DNA from 4 places in the Streptomyces sp. NPDC052687 genome. Region 2 is predicted to be linked to each of the others. Evidence: riboswitches for the same ligand, from Rfam matches in the RefSeq annotation. Region 2 holds a riboswitch; each other region holds the start of a gene.

Region 1 (4,205 bases), on a different contig from region 2:
TCACGTCCACGCCCCGCGCCGCCAGGGCCCCCGCGCCGTCCGCCCCCGCCACGAACGTGTCCGGCTCCCGCCATGCCGTGACGACCCTGCGGACACCGGCGTCCAGGATCAGACCTGCGCAGGGGCGGGGCCGGGAGGCGCGGCGCGTACAGGGCTCCAGGCTGCTGTAGACGGTCGCGGTGGGCAGCCGCGGGTCCGCCGGGTCGATCTTCGCCAGGGCCGCCTCCTCCGCGTGGACGACCGGGTCGTCGCCCTCGCGGGAGTGGCCGCGGGCGAGTTCCGTGCCGTCGGCGGCGACGACGATCGCGCCGACGCTGAAGGCGGTCGCGGAGGGCGGGCACTGCGCCGCCAGGGCGCAGGCCCGGGCCAGCCAGTGGTGGTCGGCGGCCACCGCGGTCGTGCCGGTGCCGGGGGCGGTCGGCTGGTAGCGCATCAGGACCACGTCACCGACCGGGCGGGTCTCCACCAGGCGCAGCCGGCCCGGCTGGTAGGGGCCGGGGCCGAACAGGCGGGGGGCGTCCGGGTCGCCGACGAAGAGGGGCGCCAGGGCGAGCTGGAGTTCGTCGGCCAGACCCAGTCGGAGAAGCTGGGTGTGGACCGTGCCGCCGCCCTCGACCATCAGCTGCCGTACGCCGCGCAGGTCGTGCAGATGCTCCAGGACGGTGCGCCAGTCCCAGGCCCCGGCGAGCGGCACCACCGCCGCGGTGTCCGCGATGCCCGACGCCCGCAGGCGGCCGGCGCCCTCGGGGGTCGTGTAGACGACCTTCTCGCCGCCGGTGTGCCAGAACCGCGCCCCGGGGTCGAGGTCGCCGGTGGCGCTGACCGTGACCTTCAGCGGGTACTCCGGTTTCCCGGCCGCCGTCCGGGCCGCGCGGCGCTCGGGGGAGTTCACCAGCAGCCGCGGGTTGTCGGCGCGGATCGTGCCGGCGCCCACCAGAATCGCGTCGACGGACGCCCGCACCTCGTCGACCCGGTCGAAGTCGGCCGGGCCGGACAGCAGCAGCCGCTCGGGGCCGGTGTCGTCCAGGAAGCCGTCCAGGGAGACGGCGGCGGAGAGCAGGACGTACGGGTAGGGCATCGGCGCACCCATCTGGAGACGGCGGAATCCCGGGTCGGTTCCCAGTGAAACTACCTCTGGCGCGAGGGGTCCCGCGCATGGCGTACACTGGTTTCACCGACGCGGGGTGGAGCAGCTCGGTAGCTCGCTGGGCTCATAACCCAGAGGTCGCAGGTTCAAATCCTGTCCCCGCTACTGAAGGCTCAGGGCCGGAATCCGGAAACGGGTTCCGGCCCTGAGTGTTTTCCACCCCTTCCGGGGGCTGCGCGTTGCCCGCGTTGCCCGCCGCATGGCCGAAGACGCACGGCGTCCCGGATTGTCACCACCAGTGAGTGACCGACCCCACTGCGCATAACATCTGAGTCACCATCAAAAACGCGAACGCTGCTGAAGCGTTTGAGAGTCGAGGTCAACTCGCCCGTTTTTAGCCGCTCCTGGGCGCTACGTCCGCCCGGCGAACCGTAATGATCAAGCGGAACGGCTTGGAAATCACCCCCTGGTTCTATTAACGTCCGATAACGCAGCGCGGTCGTCCCAGCCGTCACAAGAGGCGGCTCCGTGCGCACGCGCCGAATCCCGTGAGGGAACCGGGGAACCACCATTTTGGGGTGAATCGGGCGTAAGGGGTCGGGTCCACAGCGGCTGAAACCGCGCAGGGCACGGCTGGTTTACGCGCGTAGGAGACCTTCCTGCTCCGAACCCGTCAGCTAACCCGGTAGGCGAGAAGGAAGGAAAGGAGTACGCCCACGTGGCGTCCAACCGGCCTGCCCCCGAGGCCCCGTTCGTGCCTGGCCAGCGCACCGCCGACCCCGCCGACACCTTCGTGTACGGCGATCAGCGCACCGACGAGGGCCCGTGGGAGGAGTGGAACCCGACTGCGGAATCCATTCGCCCCGTACGCGGCCGGCATCGCGTCACCAAGCAGCGCGGCGGACTCGCCCGCAGCTCCACCGTGCTGGGCGTCGGTGTCATAGCCGCCGTCGGCGCGGGCGGCATGGCCACCGCGCAGACCGGCAAGCCGCCGGTCTCCATCTCCATGCCCGACCTGCCGAACGTCGGCTCGCTCATCTCCGACGACACCGAGGCCGAGGCCCCGGAAGTCGCCGCCACCCCGCTCAGCGGCATCGGCGTCACCGCCGCCGACTCCGGGCAGGGCACCACCGACGCCGGCGAGGCGCTGCGCGCCCGCATCATGGCGCAGGCCGAGCAGCAGCAGGACCAGGTCGAGTCCAAGGCCGCCGCCGAGGCGCTGGCCGCCGCCGAGAAGGAGGCCGCCGAGGCCGCCGCCAAGGCGGAGAAGGAGGCCGAGGCCAAGGCGGCCGCCGCGAAGAAGGCCGCCGAGGAGGAGGCCCGCAAGAAGGCCGAGGCGGAGCGCCTGGCCGAGCTGGCCAAGCAGTACACGCTGCCGACCTCGTCGTACGTCCTCACCGCGAGCTACGGCCAGGCCGGCGCCATGTGGTCCTCCGGCTACCACACCGGCCTCGACTTCGCCGCGCCCACCGGCACCCTCATCAAGGCCGTCCACTCCGGCACCATCACGGAGGCCGGCTGGGACGGGCCGTACGGCTACAAGACCGTCCTCACCCTGGAGGACGGCACCGAGATCCTCTACGCCCACCAGTCGTCGATCGGCGTCAGCGTGGGCCAGAAGGTCACCACGGGCGAGGTCATCGGCCGCGTGGGCGCCACGGGCAACGTCAGCGGCGCGCATCTGCACATGGAGGTCCACACCGCCGCCGGCGGCGCGCTGGACCCGATGGCCTGGCTGCGGAGCAAGGGCCTCACCCCCTGACGCACCCGCCGAGCCGGCGCGCTCGCCCCTCTCTTCCGCTTCTCTTCTTTCTTCTCCCGGTCCCCGGCGGTCCTGACGGCGCCCCCCCGACGTCAGGGCTGCCGGTCAACGGGCCGCCGCCCGGTCACGTCCGGTACGGGTTGTAGGCCGGATACGGCGCCTGGTACGCGGTCTGCGGCGTCCGCTGCACGGGGTGCGGCGGACGGAACCCCGGGTACGGCGGCCGGTACGCCGGGTACGCCGGGTACGGCGCCCCGGGGCCCGGCTGCGTCGGCCACGGCATCATCACCGGCACCGGCGACGCCGTCATCCGCGCCGCGTACTCCAGGGCCGGACGGGCGGCCTCCCGGCGGCGCCACAGCTCGTGCAGCAGCTCCCGCTCCCGCAAGACGAAGTCCGCACCGGCCCGGCCGCGCCGCCCCCGGTGCCGCAGGAACGCCAGCGACGTCGCGTACGCCTCGTACTCTGCGACCGCGCGGGCCGCCGGTTTGCCGAGGTGGTGCCGGGCGTGGTCGCGGGCCAGCCGGCGGGCCCGCATCGAGCCGAGCGCGAACGGCTCCGCCGGGCCCAGCCAGCCGGCGGCCACGTACGCGGGCAGCTCCTCGCGGACGGTGCGCAGCTCCCGCTGCCGGGTCCAGATCACCAGCCAGGTCAGCAGCCCGAACGCGGGCACCATGAACGCGGCGTACACCGCGAGGAACGCGAAGCCGCCGAAGCTCGCGGAGCCGTTCCACAGCGCGTGCATGCCCATCGCGAGCAGCAGGCCGCACGGCGGCAGCAGCAGGCGGCGCGTCCGCTGCCGGGGCCCGGACAGGGCGGCGATGCCGAAGCCGATGCCGGTGAAGACGGTGAACAGGGGGTGCGCGAACGGGGACATCACGATGCGCACGAAGAAGGTGGCGGCGGTGACGGAGGCGATGCCGCTGTCGCCCTGCATCTGGTCGGTGCCGAAGGCGGTGCCGAGGTAGAGGATGTTCTCGGTGAACGCGAAGCCGGTCGCGGTCACCCCGGCTATGACCACGCCGTCGACGATTCCCGTGAAGTCCCGCCTGCGGAAGAGGAAGAGCAGCAGGATCGCGGCCGCCTTGGCGGACTCCTCCACGACCGGCGCTATGACGGTGGCCCCGAGGGTGTCCGCGCCGGCCGGGTCGGCGGTCGCCGTGGCTATCCACTGGGTCGCGAAGCTGTTGGCGACGATCGCGATCAGCGCCGCGGCGCAGGCCCCCCAGGCGAACGCGAAGACCAAATTCCGCCAGGGGCCCGGCTCCACCCGGTCCAGCCAGCGGAAGGCGGCGACGAGCAGCGGGACGGGCAGGACCGCCAGGCCCAGACCCACCAGGAACCCCTCGGTGCCGG
Region 2 (4,205 bases):
CGATCGGCAGATGCTTCCAGTTGGGGGTGAGCGAGTCGGGGGCGTCCGGGCGGAACATCCGGCCGACGTTGCGGGCGTGGTTCTCCGAGGCGTAGAAGTCGACGTAGTCGGCGACCTCGAAGGGCAGGTGCAGGGTCACCGACGACAGGGGGTGCATCAGCGGGGCGACGGTCTCCCGGTGGGACGGCACGGTCACCCAGGCGGTGAGCGCGCGCCGCACGTCCGACCAGGCGGTGCGGCCGGCCGCGAGCAGTGGGTTCAGCGTGGGCCGGTCGAGCAGCGTGGCGTACGGGGAGCCGAGCGCGCGGGCCGCCGCGCCCGCGTCGAGCACATGGTCGCCGAGCCGGACGCCGACGGTCCGCCGCTCGGACCCGGCGGGCGAGAACACGCCGTACGGAAGGTTGTGCGGACCGAAGGGGTCGCCCTCGGGGACATCGAAGGGGGGCATGGGGTGCTGCCTCACTTTCGTACGTGCGGTCCATGCGGTCGCAGCAACGTTACGGCGGTGATCCCGGTTTGGGCAGTGTCCCCCCTGCCGGTGATGCCGGGCGGCGTACCACCGCTCCGGGAGCGGCAGGGCACCCCCTGGGAGTGAAAACCGGACGGCGGAAAGGAAGTTGAGAATCAGCGGGGCGGGCGCCGGGTCCGTATTCTCTGATCATGGCCGCACCCACCGCATATGCCGCGCGCACCGCGTACTCCCTCATCGCCACCGACCTCGACGGCACTCTGCTGCGCGGCGACGACACGGTCTCCGACCGGTCGCGCGCCGCGCTCGCGCGGGTGGCGGCGGCCGGCGCCCGGCATCTGGTGGTGACCGGCCGGCCGGCCCCGCGGGTGCGCCCGCTGCTGGAGGACCTGGGCTGCACGGGCCTCGCGGTGTGCGGGCAGGGGGCACAGCTGTACGACATCGACGCCGACCGGCTGCTGTGGTCGGTGACCCTCGACCGGGAACTGGCGGAGACCGCGCTCGGCAAGATCGAGGCCGAGGCGGGGCAGGTGTACGCGGCGGTCGACCAGGACGGGGTCGACGGGCTGACGCTGATCGAGCCGGGCTACCGGATGCCGCACCCCACCCTGCCCGCGGTGCGGGTCGGGCGGCGCGAGGACCTGTGGGGCGAGCCCATCAGCAAGGTGCTGCTGCGCCACCCCACCCTGTCGGACGACGAGTTGGCGTCGGTGGCGCGTTCGGTGGTCGGCTCGCTGGCCACCGTGACGATGTCGGGGCCGGGCACGGTCGAGCTTCAGCCGTGCGGCATCACCAAGGCGACCGGCCTCGCGCTGGCGGCCGGTCATCTGGGACTGCGGCCCGAGGACACCCTGGCCTTCGGCGACATGCCGAACGACATTCCCATGTTCGACTGGGCGGCGTACGGCGTCGCCATGGGCAACGCCCATCCGGAACTCAAGGCGGTGGCCGACGAGGTCACCCTGTCGAACGAGGACGACGGCATCGCCGCCGTCCTCGAACGGCTCTTCGGTGAAACGGTGGGCGCCGGTCGCCTGGTGAGCCCGGCTCAGCCGGTGCGCGTGGCCCGGGACGCCCTCCGGTAAGCCCCTCGGTACGCCCCTCAGTACGCCCCGAAGACGTTGTCGATGGAGCCGTAGCGGTCGGCCGCGTAGTTGCAGGCCGCCACGATGTTCGCGACCGGGTCGTACGGGTCGTAGGCCGTGCCGGGCACGTGGTACGCGGCGAAGGTCGGGTCGATGACCTGGAGCAGGCCCTTGGACGGGGTGCCCTTGGCGGCGTTGGAGTCCCAGAGGTTGATGGCGTTCGGGTTGCCGGACGACTCGCGCATGATGTTGCGGTAGATGCCGTCGTAGCTGCCGGGGATCCCGTGCTGGGCCATGATCGACATGGCCTGGCGGATCCAGCCGTCGAGGTTGTCGGGGTACGCCGTGGCGGCGGTGGCCGCGGCCGGGGTGGCCGCTGCGGCGCCGGTCGCGCCGATCAGCGGCAGCGCGAGCACGGCCGCGCCGGTGCCGGCGGCGGCGAGAGCGCGGGCGAGACGGGTGCGGCGGCGGCTCCTGACCGGCTGGTCGGCGGTGGACAGGGCCTGAGCGGGCACACGTGCGGGCATGGTGAACGTCCTCTCCCACGCCTGCGAGGTGAGCTGTCGGGTTCGGGCGGGGAGCTGCCCGGCCGCGCGCTCCAGAGCGCGCGGCTTCACCCCAAGCCGCCCCGGGCGCTGCCCGGACCGGCGTGTTACCTGGGTCCCCCGCTCCTGCCGTACGAGTGAGTTCGTGGTGGGTGGCGCGGGCGGCGGCAGGATTCGGCGTTCCGCCCGACGGACCGGGAACGTATGCGAGAGCCCGTGTCCGGAACAAGTAGCGGATTCACTTATCGCGCCGGTTGACCATGATCAGCGCGTTTGACGTACTTGATCCTTTTTCCCGGTCGAGGGTCAACTGGCAAGAGGGAAGGGGAATCTGATGAGGGGTCTGTGAGGAGCCTGTGACGGGGCTGTCGTGAGTCAACTCACGTCGAGGAGCAAGTCCCCCAAATCGGGCAATAAGTTCAAGGTGTGCTATGTCTGCCACGAGGGCGGAACCCCTTATGGAGTGCGCGTCGTTGTCGAACCGGACGAGCGGGAGAAGGGGGGAGGGTCGATAGGCGTGCTCATGTCATCGTCGTAGATATGCCTTCTTATCAGCTGATCGAAAACATTCCGGGCGTGATCCGATACCGCCCGTGCTGTAACCGTGGGCGGCATCAGTGATCGAAACGTGACCGGATACGCTGACTTGAGTGAAGGCAGCGATGTATCGACAAACCGCGTAGTCGCCAGTAGACACCAGCAGACAGGAGACCCCTCGTGACCGTCGTCGGGCCGTTCGGGCTGAGCGTGCGGGACCAGGCTCTGGAAGCCGATGTCCAGGCCGGATTGGCGGCTGTCGAGGAAGGGCTGCTCGAGGCCACCAAGAGCGAGGTCCCGTTCATCACGGAAGCCGCGCAGCATCTGGTGCGGGCCGGCGGGAAGCGGTTCCGGCCGCTGCTCGTGATGCTCGCCGCGCAGTTCGGTGACCCCTACGCGCCGGGCGTGGTGCCCTCCGCGGTCGTCGTGGAGCTGACCCACCTGGCGACGCTGTACCACGACGACGTGATGGACGAGGCGGCCGTGCGGCGCGGCGTGCCCAGCGCCAACACCCGCTGGGGCAACTCCGTCGCGGTCCTCACCGGCGACTTCCTCTTCGCCCGCGCCTCCCACATCCTCGCCGACCTCGGGCCCGAGGCGGTCCGGGTGCAGGCGGAGGCCTTCGAGCGGCTGGTGACCGGGCAGATCCTGGAGACCGCGGGCCCGCAGGACGGGCGCGACCCGGTCGACCACTACCTGGACGTGCTCGGCGGCAAGACCGGCTCGCTGGTGGCGGTGTCCTGCCGGTTCGGGGCGATGATGTCCGGCGCGGACGAGTCCGTGGTGAGCGTCCTCACCCAGTACGGCGAGCGGCTCGGCGTCGCCTTCCAGCTCGCCGACGACGTGCTCGACATCGCCTCCGACTCCCACGAGTCCGGCAAGACCCCCGGCACCGACCTGCGCGAGGGCATCGCCACGCTGCCCGTGCTGCGGCTGCGGGAGCTGGCCGCGCGCGGCGGACGGGCCGAGGACGTCGCGCTGTGCGAGCTGCTGGAGTCCGACCTCAGCGACGACGACCGGCACGCCCGGGCGCTGGCCGCCCTGCGCGCGCACCCGGCGCTGGAGCAGGCCCGGCGGGACACCGTGCGCTACGCCGAGGAAGCGCGCGCCGCGCTGGCCCCCCTGCCGGAGTGCGACGCCAAGCGGGCCCTCCAGGAACTGTGCGACGCGGTGGTCCACCGGGCGGGATAAGGGCTGAGGGGGGCTTCACCGGCCCGCTGACCCTCACCGGCCGTCTGGCCTTCATCAGCCCGCCTGGCCTTCACCGGCCAGTCTGACCTTGACCGGCCAGTCTGACCTTGACCGGCCAGTCTGACCTTGACCGGCCAGTCTGACCTCCACCGGCCCGGCCCTCACCGGTCATGTCCGGCCGTCGCCTTCCCCGGCTTCTCCGGTCCGTGCTCCCCTTCCGGGACCCCCACCCCTACGGGACGGGGGATATCCCGGTGTGTCGTGTCATACCGCAGCAGTACGCGGAGTTGATCCCGCGGTCTGACGAAAACCGTGCCCGGTTTTGGTCAGATGGATGGCACGAAGGAAGCCACGGAACAGCCACCACTTCTCACCCGG
Region 3 (4,205 bases), 180 kb from region 2:
AGCGGGACCGAGTCCTCGGGGTTGGCGAGGACGCGCAGGTAGGCCAGGACGTCCCGGACCTCCTTGCGCTCGTAGAAGCGGACGCCGCCGACGACCTTGTAGGGCAGGCCGACGCGGATGAAGACCTCTTCGAAGACACGGGACTGGGCGTTGGTGCGGTAGAAGACGGCGACGTCGCCGGCCTTCGCCTCGCCCGCGTCAGTGAGGCGGTCTATCTCGTCGGCGACGAACTGGGCCTCGTCGTGCTCGGTGTCCGCGACGTACCCGGTGATCCGGGCGCCCTGGCCGGCGTTGGTCCACAGGTTCTTCGGGCGGCGGGACTCGTTGCGCTCGATGACCGCGTTGGCGGCGGACAGGATCGTCTGGGTGGAGCGGTAGTTCTGCTCCAGCAGGATCGTCGTCGCGTCCGGGTAGTCCTCCTCGAACTGGAGGATGTTGCGGATGGTCGCGCCGCGGAAGGCGTAGATCGACTGGTCGGCGTCACCGACGACGCACAGCTCGGCGGGCGGGACCTCGGCCTCGGGCGGCACGTCCACCGGGTGCTCAAAGGTGCCGACCAGCTCGCGGACCAGGGCGTACTGCGCGTGGTTGGTGTCCTGGTACTCGTCGACCAGGACGTGGCGGAAGCGGCGGCGGTAGTGCTCGGCCACGTCGGGGAAGGCGCGCAGCAGGTTGACCGTCGTCATGATCAGGTCGTCGAAGTCGAGGGCGTTCGCCTCGCGCAGCCGCGACTGGTAGAGGGCGTAGGCCTGCGCGAGGGTCTTCTCGAAGCCGTCGGAGGCCTGCGCGGCGAAGTCCTCCTCGTCGATCAGCTCGTTCTTCAGGTTGCTGATCTTGGCGCTGAAGGACTTGGGCGGGAAGCGCTTGGGGTCCAGGTCCAGGTCGCGGCAGACCAGGGCCATCAGGCGCTTGGAGTCGGCGGCGTCGTAGATCGAGAACGACGAGGTGAAGCCGAGCCTCTTGGACTCGCGGCGCAGGATGCGCACGCACGCGCTGTGGAAGGTCATCACCCACATCGCGTTCGCGCGCGGGCCCACCAGCTGCTCCACGCGCTCCTTCATCTCGCCCGCGGCCTTGTTGGTGAAGGTGATCGCGAGGATCTGGCCCGGGTGCACGCCCCGCTCGGCCAGCAGGTAGGCGATGCGGTGGGTGAGCACGCGGGTCTTGCCGGAGCCGGCGCCGGCCACGATGAGCAGGGGGGAGCCGGAGTGGACGACCGCGGCGCGCTGGTTGTCGTTCAGCCCCTCCAGGAGGGCGGCCGAGTCGACCACCGGGCGGGGGGCGCCGTCCCGGTAGTAGCCTCCCCCGCTCTCGGCTCCGCCCGAGCGGGGGGAGCCCCATCGGTCCGGCGGCACGTCGAACTTCCCGCCGAACAGATCGTCCGGGATCGACTCCGGAACGTGATCGCCCTCGGGCGGCGGCGGGGGTTCCTCCTCGTGCCCGCGAGGGGCCTGGAGGTCCGCCAGGAAGCTGTCGTCAAAGAGGCTGCTCATCGCTCTCCGAGTCTAGGGCGCCCCACTGACAACCGAGGGCCGCCCGCAGAACATCACACCGGCCGCCGGCCGCCACGCGCCGCGCAGGCTCGGCGACGGCGAGCGACGCGCAGGGAGCGCTGAGGGGCCGCTGAGGGACCGCCGGGGGGCGCTGTCGGAAAGGTCACGGAAATGTATCGGGCATATCACCCACCAACCTTCACAGCAGGCACACGAGTTGGCTACCGTTCCGCGCAGGCCGTACGACCTCCTACCGGCGAACGTCGCCGGGCCGCGCGGCCTCCGCCGAGTCCGGCGCGCCCGCACAGCGGCCGGAGCCGGGGACCCAACAGACTCTGGGGTGAATCGGCCCTCCCCTTCGGGACGGGCTGTAGGGCAACCCTTCCTCACGACCCGCCCGAACCCGACAGCTAACCCGGTAGGCGGCCCATGGAAGGAGTCGCCTCCCTTGGCGTCGCACCGCAAGTCCCGTCCCACCCCGCGCGTGGCCGGCATACGCACCCCCGCCCTCGCCACCGCGGCCCTCACCTCCGTGGCCCTGCTGTCGCAGACCGCCGACGCCGCCCCGTCCGCCGACGAGAAGCCGAGCCTGGAGGAGGTCGAGAAGAAGGTCGACGAGCTCTACCGCCAGGCGGAGTCGGCGACCGAGAAGTACAACGCGGCCAAGGAGAAGACCGCGAAGCAGCGCAAGCGGGTCGACACCCTCCTGGACGACGTCGCCCAGCGGGCGCAGAAGCTCAACGAGGCCCGCGAGGAGCTGGGCTCCTACGCCGCGGCCCAGTACCGCACCGGCGCCGCCGCGCCCGGCGTCGCGACCCTGCTGCTCGCGGACTCCCCGCAGGACTACTTCGACCGCACCCACCTGATGGACCGGCTCACCAGCCGGCAGAAGGAATCGGTCGACGACTACTTCGCGCAGCAGTCCGAGACGATGAAGAAGCGCCAGGAGGCCGCCGAGAGCCTCCAGACGCTCACCGAGTCACAGGCCGGCCTGAAGACGGCCAAGGCCACCGTCCAGAAGAAACTCGCCACCGCGCGGGAGATGCTTTCGCGGCTGACCGCCGAGGAGAAGGCCCGGCTCGCCGCGATCGAGCAGCGCGAGCGGGAGGAGGCGGCGCGCAAGGCCGCGGAGCTGGCCCGGCAGCAGGCGGAGGAGCAGCGGCTGCAGGAGCAGGAGGAGCGGGAGGCGGTGCCGGCCCCGCGGGAGGAGACGGGCGGCGCCTCGTCCTCCCCCTCCGCCTCCGCCGGCGAGACCTCCGTCCCGGCCGCCGGCGCGACGTACACCGCCAAGGCCGAGAAGGCGATCGCCTTCGCCCGCGCCCAGATCGGCAAGCCGTACGTCTGGGGCGCCACCGGGCCGGGCTCCTACGACTGCTCCGGCCTCACCCAGGCCGCGTGGAAGGCCGCCGGCGTCACCCTGCCGCGCACCACCTACGACCAGGTGAACGCCGGCACCACGGTCCCCCTGTCCGCCGCCCTCCCCGGTGACCTCGTCTTCTTCTACGACGACGTCACCCACGTCGGCATCTACATCGGCAACGGGATGATGATCCACGCGCCGAAGCCCGGGACGTACGTGCGGGAGGAGTCGGTGTACTACGACGGCGAGTCGTCGATCCACAGCGTGGTGCGGCCGGCCTGACGCGGGGCGGGTGGTCCGGGGGCGACGCGGGGCGGGTGGTCCGGGGGCGCCGAGGTCCGCGGGGGCCGCGGGCGCGGGGCGCGGCGGCTCAGGTCCAGAGGACCGCGATGAAGATGTTCGCCGTGGTCAGCAGCCCCACGAGGCCGAAGAGGCCCTTGTCCACCCGCTCCTCGTCCCGCTTCACGTAGACCAGGCCGAGGATCACGATCAGCAGGGCCAGCTTCACGCCGATCTTGATGTTGTCGACCGTCTGGTCGTCGGCCTGGTTGAGACCGACCAGGATCACGCCGGTGACCAGCATGGTCAGCGCGCCGTGCAGCATCGCCGGGACGAAGCGGGCGGTGCCCTGGCCCATCGCCTTCATCTGGGTGAGGAAGCCGCCGAGGAGCGAGGCGATGCCGATGATGTGCAGGCCGACGAAGAGATGGATGAGTACGTCCATGGGGCCGGAGCCTAACGAGGCCGTCCCCCGCCGCCCGACACCGGCCCGTCCCTGGCCGACGGCGGGCATGAGCGCGTACGGGGAGTGACGCGGGGGCGGCGCATATATGCGCCATAGCATCCCGTCCCGTACGCCGGTCCCGGAATCGCCCCTTCGGTCAGCACGCTGCGTCACCTCGACCATTCCGAAGAAACGTCACGGTCACATACGGTCACCCGACGGCCCGCTCGCGTCACTTCCGTACTTCTCGTGACCTCTCCGGCATATCCCGGCCTAGCGTCCTCCCTCAGATGTCCGGCTCCCCACCGCCGCCCAGGCCCAGGGCGGCAGCCGGACGTCTCCGCCGAGAAGGTCCGGCGGCGGTCCCGCTCCCCTGTGCGACACCGCCGCCGGACCGCCCGGCCGCAGGAAAGGACGTGCAGTCCACGTGGCAGCTCACCGCAAGCCCCGGCATCGCTCGGCCGGGGGCCATCGAGCCCGTACGGCGGCAACCCTCGCCCTCGCGGGCGCGGCGGCCGTGACGGCCTTCGACGGGACGGGCCACGCCGAGCCCGAGCTGACCCCCACGCAGGTCAAGGCCACGGTGAACAAGCTGTACCAGGAGGCCGAGGTGGCCACCGAGAAGTAC
Region 4 (4,205 bases), on a different contig from region 2:
GGCAACGGCACGTACGCCCTGCTGACCCACCCGGAACAGCGTGAGCGCCTCCAGCGCTCCCTGGCGGCCGGGGAGCGCGCTCTGCTGGAGACCGGAGTGGAGGAACTCCTGCGCTACGACGGTCCGGTGGAGCTGGCCACCTGGCGCTTCGCCACCCGGCCGCTCACCATCGGCGGTCAGGACATCGCCCCCGGCGACCCGGTCCTCGTCGTGCTCGCCGCCGCCGACCGCGACCCCGCCCGGTTCGCCGACCCCGACACCCTGGACCTCGCCCGCCGCGACAACCAGCACCTCGGATACGGGCACGGCATCCACTACTGCCTGGGCGCCCCGCTCGCCCGCCTGGAGGGCCAGACCGCGCTCGCCACCCTCCTCACGCGCCTGCCGGACCTGCGGCTGGCCGCGGACCCCGCGGACCTGCGCTGGCGCGGCGGACTCATCATGCGCGGACTGCGCACGCTGCCCGTGGAGTTCACACCGGAGCGGTGAGGTGCACCGGGCTCCTGCGCGCGCAGCGGCCCTGTGCCGCCGCGAAGGTGACACGCACTCACCTCTGTGATCTTCACGTGATCTGCGCGGCATGAACTTGTGACAAGTGATCGTCTGCCGATACGTTCACCCATCAGTGTGACGGCGGTGATCACAGCATCTCCGCCGCGCCGTCACCGTTGTCTCGCGAAAGGTCTCCGCATGCTCTCCGGGAACGGTCGTCACCGTCGCCCCCGCCAGGCTCCGGCCCTCATCGTCGCGGCCGGAGTGACCGGTTCCGCCATCGCCATCCCGCTCCTCGGCGCGAGCGGCGCGAGCGCCGCCAGCGGGGTCACGTGGGACAGGGTCGCGGAGTGCGAGAGCGGTGGCTCCTGGAGCGCGGACAACGGCAACGGCTACTACGGCGGCCTCCAGATCTCCCAGGAGAACTGGGTGAAGTACGGCGGCCTGGACTACGCCGAGAGCCCCGACGTGGCCAGCCGTTCGCAGCAGATCGCCGTGGCCGAGAGAATCCTGGCCGCCGAGGGTGTGGCGGCCTGGCCCACCTGCGGTGTGCTCGCCGGCCTCGACGGCGACTCCGCGTCTCCGGGGGTCGACACCGGTCTGGCGGCTGACGCCGCGTCGGGTGCGTCGGCCACGCCGGACGCGGGCTCCTCGGCGAGCCCCGAGTCCGGCTTGTCCGACTCGTCGCGATCCTCGGAAACCTCCGGTTCCTCCGGTTCCGCCGAATCGGCCGGATCCTCCGCGCGTTCCGGAATCTCCGGCGGCACCGGTTCCTCCGGAACTCCGGAAGGTGCCGAATCGTCCGGTTCTGCCACGTCTTCGCCGTCTTCGAGCGCCTCCGACCCCGCGTCCTCGGGAGGTGGCGACTCCTCCACGGCCACCACGAAGCGGGACTACTCGGACAACTCCGGCCGGAACGACCCGTCTTCGGGCACCGCCGACACCGGCTCCACCGGTACCGGGCGCCACCGCGGCGACAGCGCCGAGGAGGAGGCCGCCGACAGCCGTACGACCGAGCCCTCCGGCCGGCACGCCTCGCGCGACTCCGCCGCCGCCCGCGACGCGGCCGACGGCACCTACACGGTCCGCGCCGGCGACAGCCTGTGGGGCATCGCGGACTCCCTTGAGCTGGACGGCGGATGGTCCGCGCTGTACGCCGAGAACAAGGCGACCGTGGGCACCGACCCCGACCTCATCCTCCCCGGTCAGACGCTGGAGGTAGGGGTTGAACCGGGAGAAAAGTAGCGGGACTTCAGCACACGGTTCGCGGTGAATGTCCGTTATAAACACGGTGAGAGATAGGTCTCAGAAGCCCTGATCGTCTTTGAAAATCCGCCGATCGCCTGGCTACGGTCGAAGCCGCTCGTCACCGCGAGCCCCGGCTGCCGCAACGCCGAATCCTGCCAGCGGCCGCCCGGGAACAGTCGTCGCTTCAAGCGCCGTAGGCAGGAGCGGGGGACCCAAGGTAAGTGCCGGTCCCGGCCGTTGAGGAGACTCGACACCGGAACCGGCTCGGGGTGAAGCCGCGGCTCGCAAGAGCCGCGGCCGGGCAACTCAACCGGCCCGAACCCGACAGCTCACCTCGCAGGCGTCGGTGAGGGGATCGATCCATGCTGTTTTCCGGCAAGGGCAAGCACCGTCGTCCGTTCAAGGCCACCCGCGCCATCGCGCTCGCCGGTGTCACCGGCGCCGCCGTCGCCGCTCCGCTGATGGCGGCCGGCAACGCCTCCGCCGCCACCGCCGCCGAGTGGGACGCCGTCGCCCAGTGCGAGTCCGGTGGCAACTGGTCCATCAACACCGGCAACGGCTACTACGGCGGTCTGCAGTTCTCCGCCTCCACCTGGGCCGCGTACGGTGGCACGCAGTACGCCGCCACCGCCGACCAGGCCACCAAGGAGCAGCAGATCGCCATCGCCGAGAAGGTCCTCGCGGGCCAGGGCAAGGGCGCGTGGCCGCACTGCGGTGTCAACCTCTCCAGCGCTCCGTACAACGGCGGCTCCGCCGAGAGCACCGGCTCCGCCCCCGCCCGTGAGACCGAGGAGCAGCCGGCCTCCCGCTCCGCCGAGCGCCCGGCCGCCGAGCCGGCCCCGAAGGCCGAGAAGACCGTCACCACCCCGACCGGCAAGAAGGTCGAGAAGGGTGACGGCGAGTACAAGGTGGTCAAGGGCGACACCCTCAGCACCATCGCCGCGGAGCACGACGTCAAGGGCGGCTGGCAGAAGCTGTTCGAGCTGAACAAGGACATCGTCGACGACGCCGACTTCATCTACCCGGGCCAGCAGCTGCACCTCAAGTAAGAAGACAAGAGGCAAGCGGCAGCCCCGCAGTCTCCCCGCCCCGGTGCGTCTCCCCCGTACGCACCGGGGCGGGGGCATGTCCGGGCACGGACCCACCCGGCCGCGTGCCGCGACCGTGGCCGCGTGCCGACACCGCATGCCGCGACCGTGACCGAGGCCGTGGCCGCGAATTTTCCGGAACGGGCTTTGTTCCGTTCGGAAACAATTTACTCTCGGTTCCGTCCACGGGGTGGGCGGTCGGCTGGCCGATCCCCCGGAGCCGGTTAGGCTCGTCTCGCAGAGCCACACCCGCGGTTCTGCCCACCGCGTCACATCCACGAAGGAGATGCTCGTGCCGTCCATCGACGTCGTCGTAGCCCGGGAAATCCTGGACTCCCGAGGCAACCCCACGGTCGAGGTCGAGGTCGGCCTCGACGACGGCAGCACCGGTCGTGCCGCCGTCCCGTCCGGCGCCTCCACGGGCGCCTTCGAGGCCATCGAGCTGCGCGACGGCGACTCGAACCGCTACCTCGGCAAGGGTGTCGAGAAGGCCGTTCTCGCCGTGATCGAGCAGATCGGCCCGGAGCTGGTCGGTTACGACGCCACCGAGCAGCGCCTGATCGACCAGGCCATGTTCGACCTGGACGCCACCGACAACAAGGGCTCGCTCGGCGCCAACGCCATCCTCGGCGTCTCGCTCGCCGTCGCGCACGCCGCCTCCGAGGCCAGCGACCTGCCGCTCTTCCGCTACCTGGGCGGCCCCAACGCGCACCTGCTCCCGGTGCCGATGATGAACATCCTGAACGGCGGCTCGCACGCCGACTCCAACGTGGACATCCAGGAGTTCATGATCGCCCCCATCGGCGCGGAGTCCTTCTCCGAGGCCCTGCGCTGGGGCGCCGAGGTCTACCACACCCTCAAGAAGGTGCTGAAGAACCGCGGCCTGTCCACCGGCCTCGGCGACGAGGGCGGCTTCGCCCCGAACCTCGGCTCCAACCGCGAGGCCCTCGACCTCATCCTCGAGGCGATCAAGGAGGCCGGCTACACCCCCGGCGAGCAGATCGCCCTCGCCCTCGACGTGGCCGCGTCCGAGTTCTACAAGGACGGCGTGTACGTCTTCGAGGGCAAGAACCGCTCCGCCGCCGAGATGACCGAGTACTACGCCGAACTGGTCGAGGCGTACCCGCTGGTCTCCATCGAGGACCCGCTGTTCGAGGACGACTGGGAGGGCTGGAAGACCATCACCGCCCAGCTCGGTGACAAGGTCCAGCTCGTCGGCGACGACCTGTTCGTCACCAACCCCGAGCGCCTGGCCAAGGGCATCGAGGAGGGCGCCGCGAACGCCCTGCTGGTGAAGGTGAACCAGATCGGCTCGCTCACCGAGACCCTGGACGCCGTCGAGCTGGCCCAGCGCAACGGCTACAAGTGCATGATGTC

Evidence for each region. A riboswitch is a leader RNA that binds a small molecule or an ion and turns the genes downstream of it on or off. The one in region 2 is predicted to bind cyclic di-AMP.
Region 1: another riboswitch for cyclic di-AMP. It lies ahead of AB0K92_RS31480 (M23 family metallopeptidase); the one in region 2 lies ahead of AB0K92_RS00650 (transglycosylase SLT domain-containing protein).
Region 3: another riboswitch for cyclic di-AMP. It lies ahead of AB0K92_RS01535 (NlpC/P60 family protein); the one in region 2 lies ahead of AB0K92_RS00650 (transglycosylase SLT domain-containing protein).
Region 4: another riboswitch for cyclic di-AMP. It lies ahead of AB0K92_RS06060 (transglycosylase family protein); the one in region 2 lies ahead of AB0K92_RS00650 (transglycosylase SLT domain-containing protein).

Annotation. Positions count from the first base shown of each region.
Region 1 covers NZ_JBFATR010000068.1:20,040-24,244, reverse strand. Annotated here, with positions in the region: gene AB0K92_RS31490 (dihydrofolate reductase family protein) at 1-1,078, opposite strand, end outside; tRNA gene AB0K92_RS31485 (tRNA-Met) at 1,179-1,252, shown strand; cyclic di-AMP (ydaO/yuaA leader) riboswitch at 1,615-1,794, shown strand; gene AB0K92_RS31480 (M23 family metallopeptidase) at 1,806-2,849, shown strand; gene AB0K92_RS31475 (PrsW family intramembrane metalloprotease) at 2,974-4,205, opposite strand, start outside.
Region 2 covers NZ_JBFATR010000001.1:125,458-129,662, forward strand. Annotated here, with positions in the region: gene fahA (fumarylacetoacetase) at 1-448, opposite strand, end outside; gene AB0K92_RS00645 (HAD family hydrolase) at 661-1,554, shown strand; gene AB0K92_RS00650 (transglycosylase SLT domain-containing protein) at 1,572-2,081, opposite strand; cyclic di-AMP (ydaO/yuaA leader) riboswitch at 2,087-2,253, opposite strand; gene AB0K92_RS00655 (polyprenyl synthetase family protein) at 2,817-3,827, shown strand.
Region 3 covers NZ_JBFATR010000001.1:305,707-309,911, reverse strand. Annotated here, with positions in the region: gene pcrA (DNA helicase PcrA) at 1-1,493, opposite strand, end outside; cyclic di-AMP (ydaO/yuaA leader) riboswitch at 1,767-1,934, shown strand; gene AB0K92_RS01535 (NlpC/P60 family protein) at 1,942-3,135, shown strand; gene AB0K92_RS01530 (hypothetical protein) at 3,224-3,577, opposite strand; gene AB0K92_RS01525 (NlpC/P60 family protein) at 4,005-4,205, shown strand, end outside.
Region 4 covers NZ_JBFATR010000003.1:278,402-282,606, forward strand. Annotated here, with positions in the region: gene AB0K92_RS06050 (cytochrome P450) at 1-489, shown strand, start outside; gene AB0K92_RS06055 (transglycosylase family protein) at 691-1,737, shown strand; cyclic di-AMP (ydaO/yuaA leader) riboswitch at 1,920-2,098, shown strand; gene AB0K92_RS06060 (transglycosylase family protein) at 2,103-2,789, shown strand; gene eno (phosphopyruvate hydratase) at 3,121-4,205, shown strand, end outside.